DNA from 3 places in the Streptomyces sp. CA189 genome. Region 2 is predicted to be linked to each of the others. Evidence: riboswitches for the same ligand, from Rfam matches in the RefSeq annotation. Region 2 holds a riboswitch; each other region holds the start of a gene.
What was found. Region 2 has a riboswitch for cyclic di-AMP ahead of AC061S_RS17705 (transglycosylase family protein). Riboswitches for the same ligand answer to the same signal wherever they lie in the genome.

Region 1: linked by a shared signal. The riboswitch ahead of AC061S_RS06190 (M23 family metallopeptidase) and the one ahead of AC061S_RS17705 (transglycosylase family protein) in region 2 are both predicted to bind cyclic di-AMP.
Region 3: linked by a shared signal. The riboswitch ahead of AC061S_RS02460 (LysM peptidoglycan-binding domain-containing M23 family metallopeptidase) and the one ahead of AC061S_RS17705 (transglycosylase family protein) in region 2 are both predicted to bind cyclic di-AMP.

The regions. Positions count from the first base shown of each region.
Region 1 is NZ_JBWJVM010000005.1:62,655-69,415, forward strand. It holds gene AC061S_RS06175 (DNA gyrase/topoisomerase IV subunit A) at 1-1,017, opposite strand, end outside; gene AC061S_RS06180 (M16 family metallopeptidase) at 1,277-2,626, shown strand; gene AC061S_RS06185 (M16 family metallopeptidase) at 2,647-4,014, shown strand; cyclic di-AMP (ydaO/yuaA leader) riboswitch at 4,255-4,414, shown strand; gene AC061S_RS06190 (M23 family metallopeptidase) at 4,427-5,221, shown strand; gene AC061S_RS06195 (GntR family transcriptional regulator) at 5,416-6,081, shown strand; gene AC061S_RS06200 (HPr family phosphocarrier protein) at 6,367-6,648, opposite strand.
Region 2 is NZ_JBWJVM010000020.1:33,795-40,555, reverse strand. It holds gene AC061S_RS17735 (DNA polymerase III subunit beta family protein) at 1-134, shown strand, start outside; gene AC061S_RS17730 (hypothetical protein) at 203-367, shown strand; gene AC061S_RS17725 (Ppx/GppA phosphatase family protein) at 442-1,383, opposite strand; gene AC061S_RS17720 (DUF501 domain-containing protein) at 1,380-1,940, opposite strand; gene AC061S_RS17715 (FtsB family cell division protein) at 1,981-2,469, opposite strand; gene eno (phosphopyruvate hydratase) at 2,589-3,881, opposite strand; gene AC061S_RS17705 (transglycosylase family protein) at 4,249-4,953, opposite strand; cyclic di-AMP (ydaO/yuaA leader) riboswitch at 4,956-5,127, opposite strand; gene AC061S_RS17700 (LysM peptidoglycan-binding domain-containing protein) at 5,404-6,534, opposite strand; partial or broken gene AC061S_RS17695 (cytochrome P450) at 6,678-6,761, opposite strand, start outside.
Region 3 is NZ_JBWJVM010000002.1:48,499-55,259, forward strand. It holds gene hpnH (adenosyl-hopene transferase HpnH) at 1-983, shown strand, start outside; gene AC061S_RS02450 (aspartate aminotransferase family protein) at 980-2,362, shown strand; gene AC061S_RS02455 (tyrosine-protein phosphatase) at 2,462-3,283, opposite strand; cyclic di-AMP (ydaO/yuaA leader) riboswitch at 3,618-3,814, shown strand; gene AC061S_RS02460 (LysM peptidoglycan-binding domain-containing M23 family metallopeptidase) at 3,817-4,827, shown strand; gene AC061S_RS02465 (winged helix DNA-binding domain-containing protein) at 4,894-6,048, shown strand; gene AC061S_RS02470 (SDR family oxidoreductase) at 6,100-6,761, opposite strand, start outside.

The sequences.
Region 1 (6,761 bases), on a different contig from region 2:
CTCCTCCATCGGCGTCAGCTTGTACAGCTGCTCCAGGACGGCCTCGGGGTGGAAGCCGTTCTTGATCTCGATGACCAGGCGCAGGCCGTGCGAACGGTCCGTGAGGTCCTTGACGTCCGCGATGCCCTGGAGCTTCTTCGAGCCGACCAGGTCCTTGATCTTCGCGATGACCTTCTCGGGGCCCACGGTGAAGGGCAGTTCGGTGACGATCAGCCCCTTGCGGCGCGGGGTCACGTCCTCCAGGGCCACCGTGGCGCGGATCCGGAAGGTGCCGCGGCCGTTCTCGTAGGCGTCCTTGATGCCCGAGAGGCCCACGATCCGGCCGCCGGTGGGCAGGTCGGGACCCGGTACGAAGCGCATCAGCGCTTCCAGGTCCGCGTCCGGGTAGCGGATCAGGTGGCGAGCGGCCGCGATGACCTCGCCGAGGTTGTGCGGGGCCATGTTGGTGGCCATGCCCACCGCGATCCCGGACGCGCCGTTGACCAGCAGGTTCGGGTACGCGGCCGGCAGGACGACCGGTTCCCGCTCCTGGCCGTCGTAGTTCGCGGTGAAGTCGACGGTGTTCTCGTCGATCCCGTCCGTCATCAGCGAGGCGGCGTCGGCCATCTTCGACTCGGTGTACCGCATCGCGGCCGGCGGGTCGTCGTTGCCGAGCGAGCCGAAGTTGCCGTGGCCGTCGACCAGCGGGAGGCGCATGGAGAAGGGCTGCGCCATGCGCACGAGGGCGTCGTAGATCGACGCGTCGCCGTGCGGGTGCAGCTTGCCCATGACCTCGCCGACGACACGGGCGCACTTCACGTAGCCGCGGTCGGGGCGCAGGCCCATCTCGTTCATCTGGTAGACGATGCGCCGGTGCACCGGCTTCATGCCGTCGCGGGCGTCGGGCAGGGCGCGGGAGTAGATCACCGAGTACGCGTACTCGAGGAAGGAGCCCTGCATTTCGTCGACGACGTCGATGTCGAGGATCTTCTCCTCGAAATCCTCCGGCGGCGGGGTCTTCGTGCTGCGGCGGGCCATCGCTGCGCGGCTCCTTAACCAAGATTCGGGATGAGCTGAGCTCTCACGGGGTGGGGCTGGGACTGGACTGGGACGGGTCTGGGACGGGCGGGCGGGCGGTTTCGGACAGGGGTGACGCGGACCATTGTGGCCCGAGGCACCGACAACGCCGACTCCGACCCAGGACTGGGCCGGGAACTTCTCCGCCTGCCGACACGCTTGCATACAGTGGCAGGTCTGACAGGAATCTCTGCATCGCGATCGAAGGGACCACATGCCCATGGGTCACACGGCCACAGCTCACGCAGGCTCCGGCGGCCTCACAGCGACCGAGCACCGGCTGGCCAACGGCCTGCGCGTGGTGCTGTCCGAGGACCACCTGACCCCGGTCGCCGCGGTCTGCCTCTGGTACGACGTCGGCTCGCGCCACGAAGTCAAGGGACGTACGGGCCTGGCTCACCTCTTCGAGCACCTGATGTTCCAGGGCTCGAAGAACGTCTCCGGCAACGGCCACTTCGAACTGGTCCAGGGAGCCGGCGGTTCCCTCAACGGCACCACCAGCTTCGAGCGGACCAACTACTTCGAGACGATGCCGACGCACCAGCTGGAGCTCGCGCTGTGGCTGGAGGCAGACCGGATGGGCTCGCTGCTGGCCGCCCTGGACGACGAGTCCATGGAGAACCAGCGCGACGTCGTCAAGAACGAGCGCCGCCAGCGGTACGACAACGTCCCGTACGGCACGGCCTTCGAGAAGCTGACGGCCCTGGCCTACCCGGAGGGCCACCCGTACCACCACACCCCGATCGGTTCCATGGCCGATCTGGACGCCGCGTCCCTGGAGGACGCGCGCGCGTTCTTCCGTACGTACTACGCGCCCAACAACGCGGTGCTGTCGGTCGTCGGCGACATCGACCCCGAGAAGGCGCTCGCCTGGGTCGAGAAGTACTTCGGCACCATCCCCGGCCACGACGGCAAGCAGCCGCCGCGCGACGGCTCGCTGCCCGAGATCATGGGGGAGCAGCTGCGCGAGGAGGTCGTCGAGGAGGTTCCGGCCCGTGCGCTGATGGCGGCCTACCGGCTCCCGCACGACGGCACCCGCGAGTGCGACGCCGCCGACGTGGCGCTGACCGTCCTGGGCAGCGGCGAGTCCTCCCGGCTGCACAACCGCCTGGTGCGCCGCGACCAGAGCGCCGTCGCGGCCGGCTTCGGCATGCTGCGCCTGGCCGGCGCGCCCTCGCTGGGCTGGCTGGACGTCAAGACCTCCAGCGGCGTCGAGGTACCCGCCATCGAGGCGGCCGTCGACGAGGAGCTCGCGCGGTTCGCCGCCGAGGGCCCGACGGCCGAGGAGATGGAGCGCGCGCAGGCCCAGCTGGAGCGCGAGTGGCTGGACCGGCTGAGCACGGTGGCCGGCCGCGCCGACGAACTGTGCCGCTTCGCGGTGCTCTTCGGCGACCCGCAGCTGGCGCTGACCGCCGTCCAGCGCGTCCTCGACATCACCGCCGAGGAGGTGCAGGCCGTGGCCGCGGCCCGACTGCGCCCCGACAACCGCGCGGTGCTCGTCTACGAGCCGATCGCGGCTGATGACATCGAAGAGACCGACGCGAGCGAGAACGAGGGGGCGGAGCAGTGAGCGACACCGCAGCCGTCACGATGACCTTCCACCCGCGCCCCGAGGCCGGCGAGCCGCAGCCGTGGGCCTTCCCGGCCCCCGAGCGCGGGGTACTGGCCAACGGCCTGACCCTGCTGCGCTGCCACCGCCCGGGCCAGCAGGTGGTGGCGGTCGAGATCAACCTCGCCGCCCCGCTCGACGCGGAGCCCGAGGGCCTCGACGGCGTGGCCACGATCATGGTCCGCGCCCTGTCCGAGGGCACCGACAAGCGCTCCGCCGAGGACTTCGCCGCCGAGCTGGAGCGCTGCGGCGCCACCCTCGACGCGCACGCCGACCACCCCGGCCTGCGGGTCTCCCTCGAGGTCCCGGCCTCCCGCCTGCACAAGGCGCTGGGCCTGGTCGCCGAGGCGCTGCGCACGCCGGCCTTCGCCGAGGCCGAGGTCGACCGCCTGGTGCGCAACCGGCTCGACGAGATCCCGCACGAGAGCGCCAACCCGCAGCGCCGTGCCGCCAAGCAGCTCTCGAAGGAGCTCTTCCCGGCCTCCCTGCGGATGTCCCGCCCGCGTCAGGGAACCGAGGAGACGGTCGCCCGCATCGACTCCGCGGCCGTACGGGCCTTCTACGAGGCCCACGTGCGCCCCGCGACCGCCACCGCGGTGGTCGTCGGCGACCTGACCGGCATCGAACTGGACGCCGTCCTTGCCGACACCCTGGGCGCGTGGACCGGTGACACCACCGCCCCGCGTCCGGTTCCGCCGATCACCGCCGACGACACGGGCCGCGTGGTCATCGTGGACCGGCCCGGCGCGGTCCAGACGCAGTTGCTGATCGGCCGCATCGGCGCGGACCGGCACGACCGGGTCTGGGCGCCCCAGGTGCTCGGCACGTACTGCCTGGGCGGCACCCTCACGTCCCGGCTGGACAAGGTGCTGCGCGAGGAGAAGGGGTACACGTACGGCGTGCGCGCCTTCGGCCAGGTGCTGCGCTCCACGGCCGACGGCAAGGGCGCCTCGATGCTGGCCATCAGCGGCTCGGTGGACACCCCGAACACCGGCCCGGCCCTGGACGACCTCTGGACGGTGCTGCGCACCCTCGCGCAGGGCGGCCTGACCGACGCCGAACGGGACGTGGCCGTGCAGAACTTGGTGGGCGTGGCCCCGCTGAAGTTCGAGACGGCGGCCTCCGTCGCGGGCACGCTCGCCGACCAGGTCGAGCAGGAGCTTCCGGACGACTACCAGGCGCAGTTGTACGCGCGGCTCGCCGAGACCGGGACGGTGGAGGCCACTTCGGCGGTCGTCAGCGCCTTCCCGGTGGACCGCCTGGTCACGGTCCTGGTCGGCGACGCCTCGCAGATCGCAGAGCCGGTGCGGGCCCTCGGGATCGGCGAAGTGACCGTGGTCGCCAACTGACCCTCCGTTGACTGTCGGCGGGTTGCCAACTGGCCCGCCGCACAAGGAGGCTCCGGCAAGGGACTCCGGCGGCTTGCCCGTCGGAGTCCCTTTTGTCTTTTCTATTCCTTTAGTCGTGTGGTTGCTTGTATGTGGTGTGGCGTACGCAACAAAATGGCGTGTCTGTTTGGCGATTGACTGATGATCCGCCTAGCGTCGGCCGTGCTGTTCGTCAGTTGTAACCGCCGCATCCGCGGCACCGGACAGCAATCGCCGAGTCCCCGTCAGGCGCGAGCCTGGGGAGCCGGGGACCCACTTGTGTCCCTGGGGTGAATCGGACCGCCTCGCAAGAGGGGGCCCGTAGGAGACCTTCCTGCTCCGAACCCGTCAGCTAACCCGGTAGGCGAGAGGGAAGGAAAGGATCAGCCCCTTCATGGCGTTTGGCAGTAGTGCCGCCGGCAAGCACCGTGGTTCGAGCCGTATGAGCCGCAGGACCGCCGGCTACGCCGGCATAGCCGCCCTCGCCGCCACCGGCGTCGTCGGCTCCCTGGCGGGTCCCGCGTTCGCCGCGGACAATTCCCCCTCCTTCGAGGACACCGGCAGCCTCAACACCATCGTGGTGGCCGACGAGCTCGCCGGTGACGTCGAGGCCCAGGCCCACTCCCAGCAGCGCGCCGCCGAGGCCGCCGCCGCCAAGGCGCAGGCCGAGGCCGACGCCAAGCAGCGGGCCGCCGAGGCCAAGGCGAAGGCCGAAGCCCAGGCCAAGGCCGAGCGCGAGGCCGCCGAGCGCGCCGCCCGCGAAGAGGAGCGCAAGCGCCTCAACACCTTCGTCTCCCCGATCGACGGCTCCTACGTCAGCACGCAGTACCACGCGGGCGGCGCCATGTGGTCCTCCGGCAGCCACACCGGCATCGACTTCCACGCCGACTCCGGCACCTCGGTGCGCTCGGTCGGCCTGGGCACCGTGATCGAGGCCGGCTGGGGCGGCGCGTACGGCAACAACGTCGTCATCAAGCACGCCGACGGCACGTACACCCAGTACGGCCACCTGTACTCGGTGAGCGTCCGGGCCGGCCAGCAGGTCGCCCCGGGCCAGCAGATCGGCCTCTCGGGCAACACCGGCAACTCCAGCGGCGCGCACCTGCACTTCGAGGCCCGCACCGGCGCCGACTACGGCTCGGACATCAACCCGGTCGCGTACCTGCGCTCGCACGGCGTCACCCTCTGACCCCACCGTCGCACCGCACGACTTCCGCGAAGGCCCCGGCTCTCTTCGAGCCGGGGCCTTCGTGCTTGATGTTTCGCGCTTCGTGCTTCGCGTTGTGTGAATGTTTCGTATTTCCGGCCGTCCTCGGAAATTATCGTGTGTTGCAATAGAGTCGCAACGCGCACAGCCATACGAAAAAGGCGGAGGTTCCGGTCTTGCGTATTCCCGCGCACACGGTATGCACAGCGATCCGCGATGACATCGTCTCCGGGGTGTTCGGGCCCGGCAGCCGGCTGACCGAGGAGGTACTGGCCCGCCGTTACGGAGTCTCGCGGGTCCCGGTGCGCGAGGCGCTGCGCACGCTGGAGTCCGAGGGGTTCGTGACCACCCGCCGGCACGCGGGCGCCTGTGTGGCCGAGCCGACCGAGCAGGAGGCGGCCGACCTCCTGGAGCTGCGGATGCTGCTGGAGCCCCTCGCGGCCGCCCGGGCGGCCCGGCGGCGCAGCGAGGCCCACCTCAAGGTGCTGCGCGGGCTGGTCAGGCTGGGCCAGGAGCGGGCCAGGAGGGGCCAGGGGGAGGATCTGCGCTCCCTGGGCGGCTGGTTCCACGAGACGCTCTCCCAGGCCTCGGGCAGCCCCGGGCTGATCGCGCTGCTCACCCAGATGCGCCACAAGGTGGCCTGGATGTACGTGGTGGAGGCCCCGGTGCGGCCCGTGGAGTCCTGGGCCGAGCACGGCGCGATCGTGGACGCGGTGGCCCGGGGCGACGCCGAGCGGGCCCGGGCGCTGACCGCGGCGCACGTGGACCGGGCGGCGGGGGCGCACCGGATGCGCGTGAGGACTTTGCAACCTGCAGTAAACACGGCGAGCGTTCCGCATTAACAAACGCCGTATACAAAGGTGGGATATCCGGGCCGGGTCATAATGTCCGCGCCGGACGCCATTCCGCCTGAATTCGGTCCACCGGAATCGAGTGTTTCGGAAAGTGTGCCGGAAAGTGCGGTGCGCGTATTTCCGCCCGTGTGGATGGGGCGATGCGTCGATGAGGCGGCGGCCGACCGGCATTTCGCGCGAAAAGCAGCGAAGCCGTTGCCCTCGACCGTGGTGGCCGGGGGCAACGGCTTCGCCGTGCAAGTCCTGCGAGTCCTGCGGGTCGAACCCGAAGGGTCAGACGGTCTCGGGGAGCTCCTCGAGACCCTCGGCGACCAGCTTCGCGAGGCGGTCCAGTGCGGCCTCGGCGCCGTCGGCCTCGGACGAGAGGACGATCTCCTCGCCGCCCTGGGCGCCCAGGCCCAGAACCGCCAGCATGGAGGCGGCGTTGACGGGGTCGCCGCCGGCCTTCGCGATGGTCACCGGGACGCCGGAAGCGGTCGTCGCGCGGACGAAGATCGAGGCGGGACGAGCGTGCAGGCCCTCGGCCCAGCCGACGTTGACGCGGCGCTCTGCCATGGTGATGCCCTTCAGGTTCTTACGGTTGTCTAGACCAGTCTCTCACGACGTCCGGAATGGTCGAGCCGACCTTCGGCCCGAGTTTCCCGCCATTCGACCTGCCCCAGCTTGCC
Region 2 (6,761 bases):
TGGACGCCCTCGCCGCCGGAGCCCGGAACCGGCTGATCCTGGAGCTCGGCGCCCCCAAGGCCCCCGTGGCGATCCGCCGGCCCGACGACGAGGAGGCGTTCTCGCTCCTGATGCCGGTCCGGCTGGACGGGTAGGCCCGGGCGGCCAGCGCCTTGCTGTGGTTGGCGCCGCGCGTGCACACAGCCGCGTGCACGCTGGGGTCATGAGTGAGAACGCTGACGAAGGGGCAGCCGACGAGCTGCTCGGCCGTGAGGCCGAGGCCGTACTGGCCGAAGGCGGGTCGACCGTGAGCATGGCGGAGCTGCTGGCCGACCTGTTCGGCGAACGGGGTGACGGCGCACCGACGAGGAGGCCTTCTCGTCCCTGATGCCGGTCCTGGAAACGACGGCGCCCCCGGCGGGATCCGCCGGGGGCGCCGTGTCGTGCGTTCGAGCCGGGCCGTCAGGCGATGGACCAGGCGATTCCGTCGAGGATGTCGTGCTCCGAGACCACGACCTCCGAGGCGCCGACGCGCTCCATGATCGCCAGCAGGACCAGGGCGCCCGCGCCGATCACGTCGACCCGCCCGGGGTGCATCACCGGGATGGCCGCGCGCTCGGCGTGCGTCAGCGTCAGCATCCGCTCGCTGACCTCGCGGACCGTCTCGTACGGGATCCGGGAGTGGTGGATCCGCGCCGAGTCGTACGCCTCCAGGCCCAGCGCGATCGCGGCGACCGTGGTCACCGAGCCGGCCAGGCCCACCAGGGTGCGCGCCTCGGCCAGCGGGACGGTCTCGGCGGCCAGGTCCAGCGCCGCCTCGATGTCGGCCCGTATCGCGGCGATCTGCTCCCCGGTCGGCGGGTCGGTGACGACCCCGTCCACCGTCAGGTGGCGCTCGGTCATCCGGACACAGCCCACGTCGACGGAACGGGCCGCCCCGACGTGCTCGGTGCCGACCACGAACTCCGTGGAGCCGCCGCCGATGTCCACCACCAGGAAGGGGCGCTCCAGGTCGGTGCGGCCGGTGAGCTCACCGGTGGCGCCGGTGAAGGAGAACTCGGCCTCCTGGTCCCCGCTGATCACCTCGGGCTCGACGCCCAGGATGTCCAGGACGCCCCGGACGAACTCGTCCCGGTTCTCGGCGTCCCGGGAGGCCGAGGTCGCCACGAACCGCACCCGCTCGGCGCCGAGCTCCTTGATGACCGCCGCGTACTCGCGGCAGGCCGTGAAGGTGCGCTCCAGCGCCTCCGGTGCCAGCCGGCCCGTCTTGTCGACGCCCTGGCCGAGCCGGACGACGATCATCCGGCGGTCGAGCTCGATCAGCTCGCCGGTGGCGGGATCGAGGTCCGCGACGAGGAGCCGGATGGAGTTCGTACCGCAGTCGACGGCCGCGACGCGGGTCACGCGCCCGCCTCCGCCGCCGCGTTCTCGTCGGCCTTCTTCTCGCCGCACGGGGTGACGCAGGCGCCCTTCGCCCACCACTCGGGCAGCATCGCCAGGGCCTCGTCGCCGAACGGGTTCACGCCCGGGCCGGCGGCCAGGGAGTGGCCGACCAGCACGTGCAGGCACTTCACCCGGTCCGGCATGCCGCCGGCGCTCGGGAAGCCCTGGAGCACCTCGATGGCGTCGCGGCGGGTGATGTAGTCCTCGTGCGCGGCCCGGTAGGCCGCGGCCAGCTCCGGGTCCACGGCGAGGCGGGCCTGCATCTCCTTCATCACGCCGTTGGCCTCCAGCGTGCCGATCGCACCGGCGGCGCGCGGGCAGGTCAGGTAGTACAGCGTCGGGAAGGGGGTGCCGTCGGGGAGCCGCGGGGCGGTCTCCACCACGTCCGGCTGCCCGCAGGGGCAGCGGTGCGCGATGGCGCGGAGCCCGCGCGGGGGGCGGCCGAGCTGCTGTTCGAACGCCTCGATGTCGGCGGCGGTCGGCTCGGTCCGGTCGGTCTGGGGCGGGGGCGTCTGCATGCCTGGAGGAAGTCTTTTCGTTCTCGTGGATGGGTGGGACTCAGTCGCCCGGGCGGTCGGCCTTGTCGACGCCGTCCCAGACGTTGGAGTACCAGGGCCGGTCGGTGGCGGCCTGTCCGCCGCGGCGCTGCTCTCCCGCGGCGGCTCCGGGGTCGGTCATGATGTAGCTGATCTCCCCCGGCCGGACGAAGTGCAGGTGCTTGCGCGCCTGCTGCTCGGCGTACGCGTTGTCCTGCCAGCGGGCCTTCTCGTCGCGCAGCCGTTCCAGCCGGTCCCGCGCGGAGACGGCGTCCTTCTGCTGCTTCGCGATCTCCGAGCGCTGGGACACGTACTGGCGCATCGGATACGCGAGGGCGACGACCAGGGTACAGAGGACGAGGACGAGCAGCGCGGCCCGGCCGGTGAGCCGGCTGCGGCGGACCTGCCTGCGGGACTGCGAGCGGTACACGTGCGCCGCGGTCCGCTCACCGAGCTGCTTGAGCCTGGTCGCGGTCGAGAACGTGGCGAACCGGTCCCGGTTCCCGGCCATTGATCCGCCTCCCCTATATGCGCACGACGCACTACGTCCCCGCACACGGTACGGGACCGAGTGCGGGGACGTAGGGAGGCTTGCACCCTAAAGGACTGATCAGCCCTTACTGTGTTCGATCAGTTCGCAGGGCGAAACCGCGGGAACGCGCTGCGGCCCGCGTACACCGCGGCGTCGTCGAGGATCTCCTCGATGCGCAGCAGCTGGTTGTACTTGGCGACGCGGTCCGAGCGGGCCGGGGCGCCGGTCTTGATCTGGCCGCAGTTCACGGCGACCGCGAGGTCGGCGATGGTGACGTCCTCGGTCTCACCGGAGCGGTGCGACATCATGCACTTGAAACCGTTGCGCTGGGCCATCTCGACGGCGTCCAGGGTCTCGGTCAGCGAACCGATCTGGTTCACCTTGACGAGCAGGGCGTTCGCCGAGCCCTCTTCGATGCCGCGGGCGAGACGCTCGGGGTTGGTGACGAAGAGGTCGTCGCCGACGATCTGGACCTTGGCGCCCAGGCGGTCGGTGAGGGTCTTCCAGCCGGCCCAGTCGTCCTCGAACAGCGGGTCCTCGATGGAGACCAGCGGGTACGCCTCGACGAGCTCGGCGTAGTAGTCGGTCATCTCGGCGGCCGAGCGGGACTTGCCCTCGAACTCGTAGTTGCCGTCCTTGTAGAACTCGGACGCGGCGACGTCGAGCGCGAGCGCGATCTGGGTGCCCGGGACGTAGCCGGCCTGCTTGATGGCCTCGACGATGAGGTCCAGCGCGGCGCGGTTCGACTCGAGGTTCGGCGCGAAGCCGCCCTCGTCGCCCAGACCGGTGGAGAGGCCCTTGGTGTGCAGGACCTTCTTGAGGGTGTGGTAGACCTCGGCACCCCAGCGAAGGGCCTCGGAGAAGGACTCCGCGCCGATCGGGGCGATCATGAACTCCTGGATGTCGACGTTGGAGTCGGCGTGCGACCCACCGTTCAGGATGTTCATCATCGGAACGGGCAGCAGGTGCGCGTTCGGACCGCCGAGGTAGCGGAACAGCGGGAGGTCGGAGGCCTCGGACGCGGCGTGCGCGACGGCGAGGGAGACACCGAGGATGGCGTTGGCGCCCAGGGAGCCCTTGTTCTCGGTGGCGTCCAGGTCGATCATCGCCTGGTCGATCAGGCGCTGCTCGGTGGCGTCGTAGCCGACGAGCTCCGGGCCGAGCTGCTCGATGACGGCGAGGACGGCCTTCTCTACGCCCTTGCCCATGTAGCGGTTGGGGTCACCGTCACGGAGCTCAACGGCTTCGAACGCTCCGGTGGAGGCGCCGGACGGGACTGCAGCACGGCCGGTGCTGCCATCGTCGAGGCCCACCTCGACCTCGACCGTGGGGTTGCCTCGGGAGTCCAGGATTTCCCGGGCTACGACGACGTCGATGGACGGCACGAGCATCTCCTTCTGGGATGTGACGCTGGGTGTGCGGTGGCGTGTCAGGCCGTGGGATGGCCTTGCCGCTTAGAGCCTAACCGCCTCTGGGCACTCGGCCAGCCGACCGCCCGGGTCCTGGGACGAAAAAGGGCCTGAATGCCCCTCTTACAGGACATAGGGCCCTTGATCATCGGCTTTCCGGAGGCTCCGTCAGGCCGGAGGCACCCGCACACAGCACCGCCCGGCGCGAAGGGGGTTGCGCGCCGGGCGGTGGGATTGCGTGGTGGAGCTAGGTGTGGAACTAGGTGTGGAACTACTGCGTGTCGCAAAAGCGGCCACGACCGTTCTCACAGGTTTCAGCCGGGGTTCAGCTCCGGCCTCACCTTCGGGTTCAGCTGAGCTTCAGCTTCTGGCCCGGGAAGATCAGGTCGGCGTCCGAGACGATGTCCTTGTTGAGCTCGTGGAGCTTCTCCCAGCCACCGGACACGTTGTTCGCGTCGGCGATCGCGCCCAGCGTGTCGCCGGACTTGACCTCGTAGGAGCCGTTGCCCGTCTTGGGGGCTTCGGTCTTCGGCGCGGCGGCGGCCGGACGGTCGGAGCGGGTGGTCGGAGCCTCGACGCGCTTGGTCTCCTTCTTCGGCTCGGCCTTCTTCTCCTGCTTCGGCGCGGGCTTCGGCTGGGTCTTCGGCTTGGCCGGAGTCTCCGCCGAGCCGCCGGTGTAGGAGGAGTTCGACAGGCCCACGCCACAGGACGGCCAGGCGCCCTTGCCCTGGCCCTTGAGGACCTTCTCGGCGATGGCTATCTGCTGCGACTTGGAGGCCTGGTTGGCCTGCGAGGCGTACGCCTTGCCGCCGTACGCGGCCCACGTGGAGGACGAGAACTGCAGGCCGCCGTAGTAGCCGTTGCCCGTGTTGATGGACCAGTTGCCGCCGGACTCGCACGAGGCGACGCGGTCCCACTCGGAAGCGGTCGCGGCCGAGGCGGTGCCCGCGGCCATCAGCGGTGCCGCGACGACGGCACCGGCGACACCGGCGAGCGTGACGATGCGGACGGCCTTGGAGCCGCGACGGTGCTTGCCCTTGCCCGAAAGCAGCATGGAGTTCTCCTCACCGACGCCTACGAGGTGAGCTGTCGGGTTCGGGCGAGTGAGTGCCCGGCCGAGCGACCTAGCGCTTGGCTTAACCCCTAGCCGGTTCCGTGACCGTCTCTCAACGGCCGGTTCCGGCGCCTACCTTGGTTCCCCCGCTCCTGCCTTCGGCGCTTTACGCGACGAGTGTTCCCTCCGTCCGCCGGCAGGATTCGGCGATGCGGTCGAAGGAGCCCGCGGTGGCGAGCGATTCAGAAGGTAGACAGGTCTCCCCCCGATGTTCAACGAGGGACATCGGGGGGAAACAGTGCCTACTTGCGCTCCCCCAAAGGGTGTTTGCGCAGGTGAGAGCGGGGTTTGCAGAACCCTCCGGACCGGACACGCCAGTTGACCCAGAGAGACACATGTCTCACTTACAGAAAACGGACAATCAGCCGGTTCCGGGCGCCTTAAGTGCCCTTATTGATGCGTTAGATCCAGGTTCTGACCAGGCTTGATCAGGTCCGCATCGCCGCCGATGACCTGCTCGTTGGCCTCGTAGAGCCCCTTCCAGCCGCCCTTCACTCCGTTGGCGTCCGCGATCGCGATGAGGCTGTCGCCCGCCTTCACGGTGTACGTCGGGTCCGACGCGGCGTCAGGCGCGGCGGGCGTTTCGACGGCGGCCGGGCCGCGGTGCTTGCCGCTGCCCTCGGCCGCGCCGGGGGCAGCCGGGGCGCTCGGGGCGGTGGATTCGCCGGGTGCGGCCGGAGCCGTCGGGGCGGTGGGATCAACCGGGTTGACCGGGTTGAGCGGGTTGACCGGATTGGTCGGGTTGGCTTGGTTCTCCGAATTACCCGGGTTCGTCGGCTTCGTGGGGTCGCCCGGGTCGTTCGGGTTCGCCGGAGCCGTCGGGTCCACCGGTGCGGTCGGGTCCGCGGACGGCGGCGCCGGAGCCGTGGGGTCCGCCGGAGTGGCCGGGGCCACGGGGGCGGTGGGGTCCACCGGGCTCGTGGGAGCCGTCGGGTCGCCCGGGAGTCCGGGAGGCGGCGCCTGGAGGTCCGGCGAGGGCATGACGGGCAGTTCGCCGGGCACGCCGATCGGATAGTCGGGCAGCGGCGAGTCCGACGGGGCCGGGCCCTGCTGCGTCGGGGCCCCGAAGTCCGTGGACGGCTTGCCCGAGCCCGTGTGGGGCACGGCGTCGTCCGGGCGGGACGGAGTGGGGGCGACGGACCCGGATCCGGCGGGCAGGCCCGGGTCCACCTCGGCGGCGGGCGCGTCCTGCGTCAGACCGGCCGGCACCCCGCACAGCGGCCACGCCTGGGGGCCCTGGGAGGCCAGGACCCGTTCGGCCACGGCGATCTGCTGGGAGCGGCTGGCGAGGTCGGCGCGCTCGGCGAAGTCGAGCCCGCCGGCCTTCCTCCACTGCTCCTGGCTGAACTGCAGCCCGCCGTACGAGCCGCTGCCGAAGTTGGCGCTCCACGTACCGCCGCTCTCGCACTCGGCGACCTTGTCCCACGTGGAGGTCTCCGCGGCGCTCGCGCCGGTGGCGGCGAGCAGCGGCAGGGCGAGGGCGGTGCCGGTGACTCCGGCGGTGACGACAAGTGCGGGCACTTGTCGGGGGCGTCTGTGGCGGCCGTTCCCGGAACGCATGAGGCTGCACCTTTCGCATAACGGCGGGGTAACGGCAGAACCTAGCGGCCTTCGAACGCCGGTCACAAGTTTGGGCAGCGAACTGACTTCCGGTCAGGCCGGTTTCAGGCGTTTTGGTGGGTGATTTCGGCGGTGAAGCGGACCGGGAGCGTCCGCAGCCCCCGCATGATGAGCCCGCCGCGCCAGCG
Region 3 (6,761 bases), on a different contig from region 2:
AACAGAAGCTCCGCAAGCGTGAGAAGTTCCCGCTGATCGTCGAGCTGGAACCGCTCTACGCCTGCAACCTGGCCTGCGAGGGGTGCGGGAAGATCCAGCACCCGGCCGGGGTGCTCAAGCAGCGCATGCCCGTGGCCCAGGCGGTGGGCGCCGTACTGGAATCGGGCGCGCCGATGGTGTCCATCGCGGGCGGCGAGCCCTTGATGCACCCGCAGATCGACGAGATCGTGCGCCAGTTGGTAGCCAAGCGGAAGTACGTCTTCCTCTGCACCAACGCGATGCTGCTCCGCAAGAAGATCGAGAAGTTCACGCCCTCCCCGTACTTCGCCTTCGCCGTCCACATCGACGGACTGCGCGAGCGCCACGACGAGTCGGTGGCGAAGGAAGGCGTCTTCGACGAGGCGGTCGCGGCCATCAAGGAGGCGAAGCGGCGCGGATTCCGGGTGACGACCAACTCCACCTTCTTCAACACCGACACCCCGCAGACCATCATCGAGGTCCTCAACTACCTCAATGACGAACTCCAGGTGGACGAGATGATGATCTCGCCGGCCTACGCCTACGAAAAGGCGCCCGACCAGGAGCACTTCCTCGGCGTCGAACAGACCCGCGAACTGTTCAGGAAGGCTTTCGCGGGCGGCAACCGGCGGCGCTGGCGGCTCAACCACTCCCCGCTCTTCCTGGACTTCCTGGAGGGCAAAGCCGATTTCCCCTGCACCGCCTGGGCCATTCCGAATTACTCGCTCTTCGGCTGGCAGCGCCCCTGCTATCTGATGAGCGACGGGTACGTGCCCTCGTACCGGGAACTGATCGAGGAGACCGACTGGAGCAAGTACGGCCGCGGGAAGGACCCGCGCTGCGCGAACTGCATGGCGCACTGCGGCTACGAGCCCACGGCGGTCCTGGCCACCATGGGCTCGCTGAAGGAGTCGCTGCGGGCGGCCCGCGAGACCGTGGGCGGGAACCGGGACAAGTCGGCATGACCGGCTTCGACCTCGCCGCCCTGCTCGCCGAGCGGGGCGGCGAGCGGTACGAACTGCACGCCCGCCACCTCAACCACCAGCTCCCGCGCATGCTGCACACCATCGGCTTCGACAAGGTCTACGTGCGGGCCGAGGGAGCCCACTTCTGGGATGCCGAGGGGAACGACTACCTCGACATGCTGGCCGGCTTCGGGGTGATGGGCCTGGGCCGCCACCACCCGGTGGTCAGGCAGGCCCTGCACGACGTGCTGGACGCCCAGCTCGCCGACCTCACCCGCTTCGACTGCCAGCCGCTGCCCGGGCTGCTGGCGGAGAAGCTGCTCTCCCACAGCCCGCACCTGGACCGGGTCTTCTTCGGCAACAGCGGCACCGAGGCGGTGGAGACCGCCCTGAAGTTCGCCCGGTACGCCACCGGGCGCCCCAGGGTCCTCTACTGCGACCACGCCTTCCACGGGCTCACCACGGGCTCGCTCTCGGTCAACGGCGAGGCCGGCTTCCGCGACGGCTTCGCGCCGCTGCTGCCGGACACCGGGATCGCGCTCGGGGACCTGGCCGCGCTGGAGCGGGAGCTGAAGAAGGGGGACGTCGCGGCCTTCGTCGTGGAGCCGATCCAGGGCAAGGGGGTGCTCGCCGCCCCGCCCGGGTTCCTGCTCGCCGCGCAGGAGCTGCTGCACCGGCACGGGGCGCTGCTGATCGCGGACGAGGTGCAGACCGGCCTCGGCCGGACCGGCGACTTCTACGCCTACCAGCACGAGGCCGGAGTCGAACCGGACCTGGTCTGCGTGGCCAAGGCCCTCTCCGGCGGGTACGTGCCCGTCGGTGCGACCCTGGGCAAGGACTGGATCTTCAAGAAGGTCTACTCCTCCATGGACCGGGTGCTCGTCCACTCCGCCAGCTTCGGCTCCAACGCGCAGGCGATGGCGGCCGGGCTCGCCGTCCTCTCCGTCATGGAGGACGAGCGGGTGGTGGCCAACGCCCGATCGATGGGCGACCTGCTGCACGGGCGGCTCGCCGCGCTCGTGGACGAGTACGAACTGCTCCACGCGGTACGGGGACGCGGGCTGATGATCGGCATCGAATTCGGCCGGCCGTCCTCGCTGGGCCTGCGGAGCCGCTGGAGCATGCTGCAGGCGGCGCGCAAGGGGCTGTTCGCGCAGATGGTAGTGGTGCCGCTGCTGCAGAAGCACCGGATCCTCACGCAGGTCTCCGGCGACCACCTGGAAGTGATCAAGCTGATCCCGCCGCTGATCGTGGACGAGGCGGACGTCGACCGGTTCGTCGGCGCCTTCCGCGCGGTCATGGACGAGGCCCACGGCGGCGGCGCGCTGATGTGGGATTTCGGCCGGACGTTGGTGAGGCAGGCCGTCGCCAACCGTTGAACCGACTGCTGGGCCGACTGCTGGGCCGACCGCTGAACCGACCGCTGGGCCGGCGGCCCGGCAGTCGGCCCGGCGGCAGTCGGCCCGCCTCGTGGGGCGTCAGTCCAGCAGCCGGTCGCGGAGCCTGCCGAGGGTCTCGGGCGTGAGTCCGAGGCCGTCGGCGAGGTAGCGCTCCACACCGCCCCACTCCTCGTCGATGGCGTCGAAGGCCGTGGTCAGATACGGGGCGCGGGCGTCGAAGAGCGGGGCGAGCAGCTCCATCACCTCGGGGGCGCGGGCCTCGGGCGAGTCGCTGCCGCGGCGGACCCGGTAGCGGTTGTGCGGGGCGTTCGACTCCAGGTAGTCCGCGACGATCGCCTCCCGCTCGACGCCCAGCGCGAGCAGGGTGACGGCGATCGACAGGCCGGCCCGGTCCTTCCCGGCGGCGCAGTGCATGAGGGCCGGGACGCTGTCCTCGGCGAGCGCGTGCACGACCCGGCTGTGCTCGGCCGTACGGGTCCGGATCATCGTCCGGTACGAACGGGACATCCGCGCGGCGGCCTTGCCCCCGCCCAGGATCTCGCGGAGCTGCGCCAGATCCCCTTCGCGGACCATCTTCCAGAACTCCCGGCCGTCGGCCGGATCCGACAGCGGAATGCCGACGTTGCGCACACCGGGCAGCTCCACGTCCGGACCCTCCAGGGCGTGGTCGGCGCCGTTGCGGAAGTCGAAGACGGTGTGCAGTCCGAGCGACCCGAGGAATTCCGCGTCGCTTTCGGTGGCATGCGCCAGATGTCCGCTTCGGAACAGTCGTCCCGACTTGACCCTTCGGCCGTCCACGGTCGGCAACCCGCCCACGTCACGGAAGTTGCGCACTCCGGTCAGCGCCGACTCGGCCGGTACCGGATCGGTGTGGGGGCTCTGGGGTATCTGCTGGGTCACAGGGGCTCCTCCGTGTCGTCCGTGTCGTCCGTGCGGTCGTCGCCGCGCGTGTCCGAATTGCGCTACTTGCTGACAACTTGCCATAGCGAGAGGCGAGATCGGACACCTCCCCGTGAGCCAGATCATACGGTGACCGTGAGTGCCTGATCACGAATGGCGAATTCCCCTGTCGGGACGGCTGTTGGGGGTGGGGAATGGACGGAGGGTGACCGGAATTCCGTCGGTCCATCATCCCTGGGAATCCATCGAGGAATTCGGGACTTGTTCCGTGCGGGCAGGCTCGATTACCTTCGCGATCGATCCGGATGGACCGCCTAATCCTGCCGCCGTCCGGAAACCTCACCCGACTATTCACGCGCGCGGCAGGAGCGGGGGAACCAGGTAAGCCGCTGTTCCGGAGCTCCTTCGGGATCTTTACAACGGGACAGCTCGGGGTGAAGCCGTGCATGTGCTGTTCACCGGCACATACACCGCCGGACATCTCCAGTCCGAACCCGACAGCTCACCTCGCAGGCGTCGGAGAGGAATTCGCCATGTCCGGAACGGGTAAGCACCGCCGTCCCAAGTCCCGCTCGATATCCCGCGGGTTCGCCGCCGCGGGCACCGGTGGCGCGGCTCTCGCGCTTCCGCTGCTCGGCGCCACCGGCGCCCACGCTGCGGGCGCCCCGACCGCCGCGACCGCCGCCGCTCCGGTCCAGGCTCCGCAGGCCGTGGCCGCGCAGGCTGTGGCTTCGCAGGCCGTGGCCGCCCTCCAGGCGGCGCCGGCCGCCGCGCAGGGCGCCCCCGCCGTCTACACCGTGGTGGCGGGTGACTACCTCTCCAAGATCGCCGAGCGCCAGCACCTCACCGGTGGCTGGGAGCAGCTCTACGCGGACAACCGCGAGGCCGTCGGCACCGACCCGTCGCTGATCCACCCGGGCCTGAAACTGACCCTCGGCGCGAAGGGCTCGGCTCCGGCCGCGGCGGCCGAGTCCGCGCCGGCCGAAACGCCGAAGCCGGCCAAGAAGTCCGCTTCCTCCGGTTCTTCCACTTCTAGTGATTCGTCGGATTCGTCGGATTCTTCCGATGAGGCCGCCGCGCCCGCCGCCAAGGCACCCGCCGCCAAGGCCCCGGCCAAGCAGCAGGGCGGCTCCACGTCGACCGGCTTCGTCGCCCCCGTCGGCGGCGGCCCGTCCACCGCGTACAGGACCTCCGGCGCCATGTGGTCCAGCGGCTACCACACCGGTGTCGACTTCTCCGCGAGCAGCGGCACCACCGTCAAGGCGGTCGGCGCCGGTACCGTCGTCTCCGCCGGGTGGAGCGGCTCGTACGGCAACGAGGTCGTCATCCGGCACGCCGACGGCAAGTACAGCCAGTACGCGCACCTCTCCCAGCTGTCCGTCTCGTCCGGCCAGAGCGTCACCGGCGGCCAGAGCATCGGCCTCTCCGGTTCCACGGGCAACTCGACCGGACCGCACCTGCACTTCGAGATCCGCACCGGCCCCTCGTACGGCTCGGACATCGACCCGCTGGCCTACCTCCGGTCGAAGGGCGTCAGCATCTGAATCCGAGGCGCTGTCGGAGGTGCCGGTTAGGCTGCCCGTTTCGACAGGGGACGGGACGGTCACGGCATGAAGGTCAGCGCAGGGGAGCTCAACCGCTCCACGCTCGCACGGCAGTTGCTCCTGCGGCGCGAGGTGATGGACGTCGATGACGCGGTCCGCCGGGTGGTCGCCCTGCAGGCGCAGCACGCGGCCTCGCCCTATCTCGCGCTGTGGAACCGGCTCGCCGGCTTCGACCCGGCAGACCTCGACGCCGCCTTCGCGGGGCGTGAGGTCGTCAAGTCGACGTTGATGCGGCTGACCCTGCACGCCGTGCACGCGGAGGACTACCGGCCCTTCCGGGAGGCCGTGCAGCCCTCCGTACGGGCCGCCCGGCTCGGGACCCGTTTCACGGACTCGGGGCTGACGGCCGAGGACGCCGACGTCCTCGTGCCGGAGCTGCTGGACTTCGCCGACCGGCCCCGTACGACCGCGGAGTGCGAGGCCTGGCTCGGACACCGGCTGGGAGCGCCGCAGCAGCCCGGAGCGTGGTGGGGGCTGCGGCAGTACGCACCCCTGCTGCACGCGCCCACCGCCGCGCCCTGGTCGTTCGGGGAGCGCCCGTCCTACGTCGCGCCCCCGAGCCGGCCGCGCACGGTACCGGCGGACCCGGAGGCGGCGGAGGAGTCCCTGCGGACGCTGGTCCTGCGCTACCTGGAGGGATTCGGGCCGGCGTCGGCGGCGGACGTGGCGCAGTTCTCCCTGGTCCAGCGGGCCAGGGTCCGCCAGGCCCTGCGCGCGCTGGAGCTCTCCGGACGGCTCGACCGGCTGACCGGGCCGGACGGCGAGGAGCTGTTCGACACCCAGGGCGCGCCGCGGCCGCAGGAGGACACGCCGGCGCCGCCCCGGCTGATGGCCATGTGGGACAGCGTGCTGCTGGCCTACGCCGACCGGAGCCGCATCGTGCCGCCGCAGTACCGCAAGCTCGTCGCGCGGATGAACGGCGACACCCTGGCGACCCTGCTGGTCGACGGCCGCGTCGCCGGAGTGTGGCGCCCGGCCGGGGCCGACGGCGGGATCGAGGCGACCGCCTTCCACCCCCTGCCGGAGGAGGTCTGGGAGGGGCTCGCGGACGAGGCCCGGGCGCTGACGGCCTTCCTGGCCGACCGCGAACCGGAGGTCTACCGGCGGTACGGCCACTGGTGGAGCAAACTGCCGAGCGCCGAGACCCGGTTGCTCGTCTGAACGTGGGGCCGGGACCGGAGGGGGGCCCGGCCCCGATGACCGCCGTGCGCATCACCAGGGCACTACGCCGGCGTCTTCGAAGAACGAGCCGGTCGGGCCGTCGTCGGGCAGGGTCGCGAGTTCGATGGCGATCGAGGCGCCCTGTTCGGGGGTGCGCACGCCGCGGAAGCCGTTGAGGTCGGTCGCGACGTAACCGGGGCAGGCCGCGTTGATCAGGATGTTCGTGCCGTTCAGCTCCCGGGCGTACTGGAGGGTGACTGCGTTCAGGAAGGTCTTCGACGGCGCGTAGGCCGCAGACACCGGACCCGTCGTCAGCTCGGCGGCGGTGCCCGACTGCCGGGTGAGGGAGCCGACACTGCTGGACATGTTCACGATCCGCGGAGAGGCGGAGCGGCGCAGCAGCGGCAGCATCGCGTTGGTGACGCGGATGACGCCGATCACGTTGGTCTCCACGGCCGTCCGGATGGTGGCGGGATCGACCTGGGTGGGCTCCTGCGGCATGCCGCCGGTGATGCCGGCGTTGTTGACGAGCACGTCGAGACGCCCCGCCCGATCCTCGATCAGCAGTGCGGCGGCGGTCACGCTCAAGTCGTCGGTCACGTCCAGCGGTACGTCGAACGCGTCGACGCCGGCCGCGCGCAGCCTCTCCACCGCGGCCGCACGGCGCTGATCGTCGCGGGCGCCGACGCCGACGCGCCAGCCGAGGGCGCCCA